One region of the Pediococcus sp. EKM201D genome, then DNA from elsewhere that is predicted to be linked to it. Evidence: predicted binding sites of a transcription regulator. Region 1 holds the regulator's gene; the other holds the start of a gene.
What was found. The regulator LexA, encoded in region 1, represses DNA repair genes until DNA is damaged. The targets are predictions, from matches to a motif close to CNAACANNTGTTNG.
Positions count from the first base shown of each region.

Region 2: HFC68_RS05035 (Y-family DNA polymerase) is a predicted target of LexA. The motif match lies at 2,007-2,020, and genes of this name have one in related genera.

Region 1 is NZ_JAALFK010000001.1:296,588-300,014, forward strand. Features, by position in the region: gene HFC68_RS01430 (tRNA1(Val) (adenine(37)-N6)-methyltransferase) at 1-100, opposite strand, end outside; gene HFC68_RS01435 (1-acyl-sn-glycerol-3-phosphate acyltransferase) at 175-819, shown strand; gene HFC68_RS01440 (YneF family protein) at 831-1,052, opposite strand; gene HFC68_RS01445 (DUF896 domain-containing protein) at 1,123-1,371, opposite strand; gene lexA (transcriptional repressor LexA) at 1,505-2,134, shown strand; gene HFC68_RS01455 (hypothetical protein) at 2,213-2,812, shown strand; gene HFC68_RS01460 (hydroxymethylglutaryl-CoA synthase) at 2,852-3,427, opposite strand, start outside.
Region 2 is NZ_JAALFK010000003.1:12,006-15,432, forward strand. Features, by position in the region: gene HFC68_RS05025 (hypothetical protein) at 1-376, opposite strand, end outside; gene HFC68_RS05030 (hypothetical protein) at 369-698, opposite strand; gene HFC68_RS05035 (Y-family DNA polymerase) at 691-1,980, opposite strand; gene efp (elongation factor P) at 2,455-3,012, opposite strand; gene HFC68_RS05045 (cysteine hydrolase family protein) at 3,250-3,427, opposite strand, start outside.

The DNA.
Region 1 (3,427 bases):
CATCAAGTGAGAATGAAAATACTGATGGACTTTGAATAATCTGAATATCATCGCGATATAATTGATCAATTCGCTCGTCACTTTTTAACTCAACTTGCATTTAAAACTCCTTTTCTTTACCAATACTTCATAATATAATCAAATTAATAAATATATGAAAGTACAGGTTATCTTATGTTTTATTCATTTATTAAACACTTTGTTTCTTCATTGATATTTCTTATTAATGGGAAACCTGATGTACACAACTCAGAACGTTTACCAGAAGGTAGTTATGTGTTAGTAGCTCCCCACCGCACGTGGTTTGACCCAGTGCTATATGCCCTAGCTGCTTATCCGCAAAGATTTTCTTTTATGGCTAAAAAGGAACTCTTTCAAAATCGGTTTTTAAGCTGGTTAATTACTAAATTAAATGCTTTTCCTGTTGATCGTCAAAATCCGGGTCCTTCAGCCATTAAAACCCCGGTTAAGATTTTAAAAAAGGGAGAATTATCAACCATTATTTTTCCTTCAGGAACTCGACATTCCCAAGAGCTTAAAAATGGTGCTTTCGTAATTGCCAAATTAGCTAACGTCCCCATTGTACCAGCTATTTATCAAGGACCATTAACCTTTAAAGGACTATTTACTCGTCAAAAGATTCATATCAACTTTGGTGAACCGATTACTATTGATCGTAAAACGAAAATGAATGACGAAAACTTAGCAATGCTAGAAGAAGAATTAAACAATGCTTTTGTTAAACTTGATAATGAAGTTGATCCTACGTTTAAATACATTGACATTTCGAATAAAGAAACAAAAAAAGCGTCCAAATAATGGACGTTTTTTTATTTCTTAGATTGATTTTGCATCGCAGTCATCATTTGATGGAGCTTCTTTTGTGATGGCTTTTGACCCATCTGAAGCATCATTGTTCTAAGCATATCCTCGTTAATTGGGGGGTTATTCTTCAAATAATTCTCCATGTAACGACGAGCAAAGAAGAAACCACCAACTGCACCAACAAGCAATGCGATGATTACAATCATAATCCAAATTCCAGTTGACATTTACAATCCTCCTTACCAACGACTTACCTATTCATTTTACACAAAAACGGCTAAAAACAAAAGCCCCGTTCTAATCGTCACGTAAGCCCTTTTTTCGTTGAACTTCTTTTACCTTTTCAGGTGTGACTTCTTTGCCTTCTTTATCAAAAATTTGCATCATTTCAACTTGACTTCTGAAACTCTCTCGGAACTTCTTCAAATATTTTTGACGCAGATCTTTTCGCTCGATAATCTCTAAGTCACTAAGTCCTTCTTCTTTTGCTTTTTTAGCAAGTTCATTGATTCTCTTAATTAATTTTTGCATTTCTTGATCGGCCATAATAAATCCCTCCGTTATTAGTAGCTTAATCATACTATGGAAAGCTTTTAATTTCAATTTTTAAGGCGAACATTTGTTTGAGTATTAGGATTTTTTATGATAAAATAACAACAAATATTTATGAGGTGAAAAAATGGCAAAAAATATCAGCACTAAGCAACTCAGCGTTCTGGAATATATTTATAAAACAGTTAACGCTCAAGGATATCCACCTACAGTGCGTGAAATTGGTAGTGCCATTGGACTATCATCTACTTCCACTGTTCATGGACACATTGATCGTTTACAAAAAAACGGCTTTTTAGAAAAGGATCCTACTAAGCCCCGAGCTTTAGAGGTAACAAAATTAGGTTTAGACGCTTTAGGAGTACAAGATAAAAATCCTACTATTCCCTTACTGGGAGTAGTTACTGCCGGTGAACCAATTTTGGCTGTTGAAGAAGCTACAGATTTCTTCCCTGTTCCTCCAGAGTACGAAAATGATAGTAGTAATTTGTTCATGCTTACCATCCGAGGAGAAAGTATGATTAATGCCGGTATTTTATCTGGTGATCAAGTTATTGTTAGAAAACAATCTACAGCCGACAATGGCACCATTGTAATTGCTATGACTGATGAAAATGAAGCAACTTGCAAACGATTCTATCGAGAATCCGATCACATTCGACTTCAACCAGAAAATGATACGATGGCCCCAATTATTTTGGACAACGTGACTATCCTCGGTAAAGTTGTTGGTTTATTTAGAGATAACATCTACTAGATGTGACTTTCCTATTGATTTATTATGTTTTTCAAAGCATACTATTGTTAATGCGATAAATCATTTTGGAGGGTTACTATGCTTTACGTTTTAGTTTTAGCATCAATTACATTATTACTTGGATTTTTTCAATTTTATTCATCAATTAGGAACCGAGGCTCCATTTTTTTAAGCTCACTTTTAGTGATTATCCCCCTTGCTGTTGTTATTTTCTCAGCAAGAAATGTGATGGAAACTTCACATAAAAGTTCTGGCTCTAAGACCAACTCAACTTTAATTGCTAGTAAAAAATCGAGCTTGAAGGACGATAAGTTGGAAATGATTAAAAGCGAAAGTGTTGCCTCTTCATCTAAGGCCCAACAGGTGCAACAAGTCCAGGCTAGTCTTACTAAATCTTTTAAATCGTTTGGTACTGTTACATATGATCCATCTGCCAAAACATTTAGTGTTTCAGCAACCGATAAAGACACTAAAAAAGTTTTCAATCAGTTGATCGAAAATCCTGACCAAATGAGTAATAGTAATTTTAAAGATATCCAAGATAAATTTGTTGAGGTTTCAAAATCCCTCAAAAAAGAACTTGGTAAGGGATATGCCGTTCAATTAAATCAACCTGACAAAAATAAAGCGATGATTATCGCGAAAGACGGTAAAATTGTTTACAGCATCTTCTCATAAAAAATGGCAACTTAGGTTTAAACCCAAGTTGCCATTTTTTTAATTTACTTTTTCATAAATCCGTTGTTGTTGTTGTTGTCCCTTCAAAACAAATGGTGCAGGATCGTTTTCAAATTCAGTTCTGTAGTCCGCTGTTTGAGGTCTCATAAAACTACGATAGATTTGTTCATATTCAGCCACTGAGACCGAAGTTCTTTGATCCAAAAATGCAATTTCTTCATCTGTAACATACTTTTCATATCCTTCAACGACTTTAGCAGAATAAAACTCACCTTCTGCACCAGAACCATAACTAAACAAGCCAATTTGGTCGCCTGCTTTTAAATTGCGGGCATGTAATAATGACAACAGACTCAGATACAATGAACCTGTATATAAATTTCCTACCTCACGATTCAAATAACGACTCTCCTCAAAATGTTCTAATAAACTTTCTTTTAAATCATCATTATCTAGGTCTTCAATTACGCTTCTTAAAGCTTTAAGCCCCATCTTAGTGTAAGGTAAATGAAAAATAAGAGCGGTAAATTTATCAATCTCTTCGCCCGTTTTTTCGAGGTAATTTTCGAAAGTTTCTTTGAAGAAATTAATAAATTCGGCTGATGAATACTTACC
Region 2 (3,427 bases), on a different contig from region 1:
ACCTAATCGAACGCATCATCGAAATGCTAACAAACTTTCCATCACCTAAATATACAGAATCTTCATTAAATCCTTTAATACGCGATTTTATTGCATTTTCAAAGAGTAAATCACGGTTACATTCATTTAATTGAATTTCAACTAATAGTTGCTCTTCATATGCCCGAGCAACTTTTAATCTGATTTCACCTTGTTTCATTCTTGGTGGAATTTTTTGCTCATAAAATATTTTGTTATCATTTCTCTTACGTTTAATTGCTACAGTATGATCTGAAAGAAAAAAGCCTTGCCACTTTATCATTCCTCGATCAATATACACATTATCAAAAAAGTTTTGAACTACTTGAGGATCATATTGATTATTTTTATTATTCATCTCTACGCCTCTTTTTTTGAATAACTTTTTGACTAGTAGGCCAAAGTTGATTTTCAAATTGAATAAATTTTATAGTAAACTTCCAGCGTTGCTGAAGCCCGCGTACAATCTCTTCTAGATCTATCAATGTATATTTTTCAAGCGTATGAATTGGAATAGAACGTTCCCTTTGCCCTCGTCGTTGTTCACTAAAAAAAATATTATAAGAATGATCATAGATATCATTAACAATTACAATCCAAAATTGAGTGTTAAATTTTGAAACATTAAACAGTGTTTCAATTCGCTGGTTAATTAAAGTTAATTCTTGTTGCTTATTCATAAGCATTCCCCCCATTATGTCCACCTACTAGGCTGGCCCGCTGGATTGCAGTACCACCTTTAGTTAAGCTACGTGCGTAAACTAAAGCGGTAAAGCCATATTCAGCTCTAATCTGGTCAACCAGTTGATCAGTTTGATGTTTGGAAATCCTCGGAAACGGTTCGAATAGATTCAATTGTTCACCAATCTGATAGCTCAATTTAGCAGTAAAGATAGCTATATTACGAACAGGTTGCCCTTTCCAGTACTTTTGGAAAATTTCCTTAGCATATTTAAAAATTTCTACATTACTATTAGTCGGAATAACCTTCAATGACTGGCTAAACCCACTATTTATCGTAGACTGGTAACTAAATCCAATACTTAACGTTAGCTCACCACATTGTTGACACCGATGTCGTAACCGTGCAGCTACCTGCTCACTAATCTCTTTAATTACAGTTTCAATTTCACATTGCTGCTGATAATTTCTAGGTAACACTTGGGAATTACCCACACTATTTTCTTTAGGTTTTACCCTTTCACTTAGAATCGTTCGATCAATGCCCCACGCTGTTGCAAACAATTGAGTTCCAATTATTCCAAACTCTTGTTTTAAAAAATATGGATTACTATGTGCTAACTCATTCATATTGTTAATACCCAGTTTTTGCAAACGCTCGGTCGTCCGTCTTCTAATTCCCCACACATCTGTCAACTTAGGAATCATCCATACTTTTTGGGCTACTGTATTGTATGTAATTGTGCCAATCAAATCATTGGATTTTTTAGCGAAATTATCCAATGCTAGTTTAGCTTGCAATGGATTTTCACCGACACCGATTGTTGTGTATAAGCCTAACTGCCTACGTACTTTATGTTGAATTTTTTTAGCAACTTCTTCAGGAGTTTCTCCAAAAAGTTTCCAGGTTTTAGTAATATCTAAAATTGATTCATCAATGGAATATGGATATAAATCTTCTTCTGCCACATACTGTTTAAATATTTCGTTAATTTGAAGATTACGCTTAATATATAGATTCATTCGTGGTGGGACCATTATAATTCTTGGATCACACGGTAAATCCCTTTGTCGCGAGACGTTAGCTTTCAATCCAAAAAGTTTTTTGGCCATCGGTGATGTGGCTAAAATTAGTCCACCATTGGTATTTTCCTGCTCAGAAATTACTACCATAACAACTTTTAATGGATTTAGCCCGCGCATAACTGCTTCAACGCTGGCATAAAAAGATTTATTATCAATCATTAAAAAAACACCCTTGGGTTCTTTATCATAATTCATTAAATCTGCCTCCGCTCTCAATTATACGAACATATGTTCTTTTTGACAAGAAAAAAATAAAAAACGCTTCTTAAAAATAGAAACGTTTCTTATTAACGAGGGGGCGACTATCCCGATTAAAAGATAGTAGAATATATTAAGTTTTGGGACAATGTAATATTATTGAGCTATTGCTAGCTTTTGAGTTAGACTCATTGATTTTGGGGGTCAATAAGTATTTTATATTCTAGCTTCGCCACTTAGTGCTCGTTTTCTTGATTGTAAAATCATTTTATAACTGCCCTTAAACGTAGTTTTTGCTAACTACAAATTTATCCTAACATACCCGCTGATGATATGCGATGCTTATTTCTAAATCGGGTAAAATATCTATTATTCCTTTTTACAGTTAGGCTCCAAGAGAATCATTCATCTATCAAAAAAGCCGATAAAAAAAGGATTAATAGTATTCCTACTATCAATCCTTTTAGACAATTACGCGCGTTTTGTGTAAGTTCCTTTTTCAGTATTAATTACTAGAACTTCGCCTTCTTGGATAAAGTCTGGAACATTAACTACTAATCCAGTTTCCATTGTAGCTGGTTTACCTGAACCAGTAACTGTAGCTCCTTTAATTGATGGTGCGGTTTCAACAACTTTTAATTCAACCGTTGTTGGTAAATCAACCCCAATTACTTCATTACCATAAAAACTAATTTTAACCATTGTATTTTCCAAAAGATATTTTAATTCACTTTCAATACTTGATACTGGTAATTCATATTGTTCGTATGTTTCAGTATCCATGAAAACAGCCATATCATCTTGACGATAAAGATATTGAGCTTCTTTAGTATCAAGAATAGCTTGTTCAACTTTTTCAGTTGGACGCATAGTTGTTTGAACAGTTGAACCTGCTCGTACATCATATAACTTCATTTGCATTACTGTGTTACCTTTACCAGGTTTATGATGGTTAGTTTCTACAACCTTAATCAATTTACCATCCTTAATGAACGTCATGCCTGCTTTTAAATTAATTGCTTCTACCATATTTAAAATCCCCTTTTATTTAATAATTTCTATAATTTTTGATTTTTCAATTCCCAGACTAGTTAGGTGGGATTGAAAAAATACTACTAATTATTTTTAACGTAAAGTTCATTATTAACTCCGCTTTAATTCGACTTAATACTTCATTCTATCATAAATTAGGCTGATTTTTGACTACCACATAAAAAGGAACCCCTGAAAAAATAATTTTCTCAGCGGTTCCCATTTATATTAATCCTATTCAACCTGAGCACCTAGTGCATTCTTAAAATGTTCTAGTGCCCATTCTTGACCATGTTCTGTAAAGGTTGCCACACCTTTTTCATTAATAATAATTCGATAGCCTAAATTATATGCATCAACGGCAGTATGAAGGATACAAATATCCGTACATACCCCCACTAGCCGTACTGTA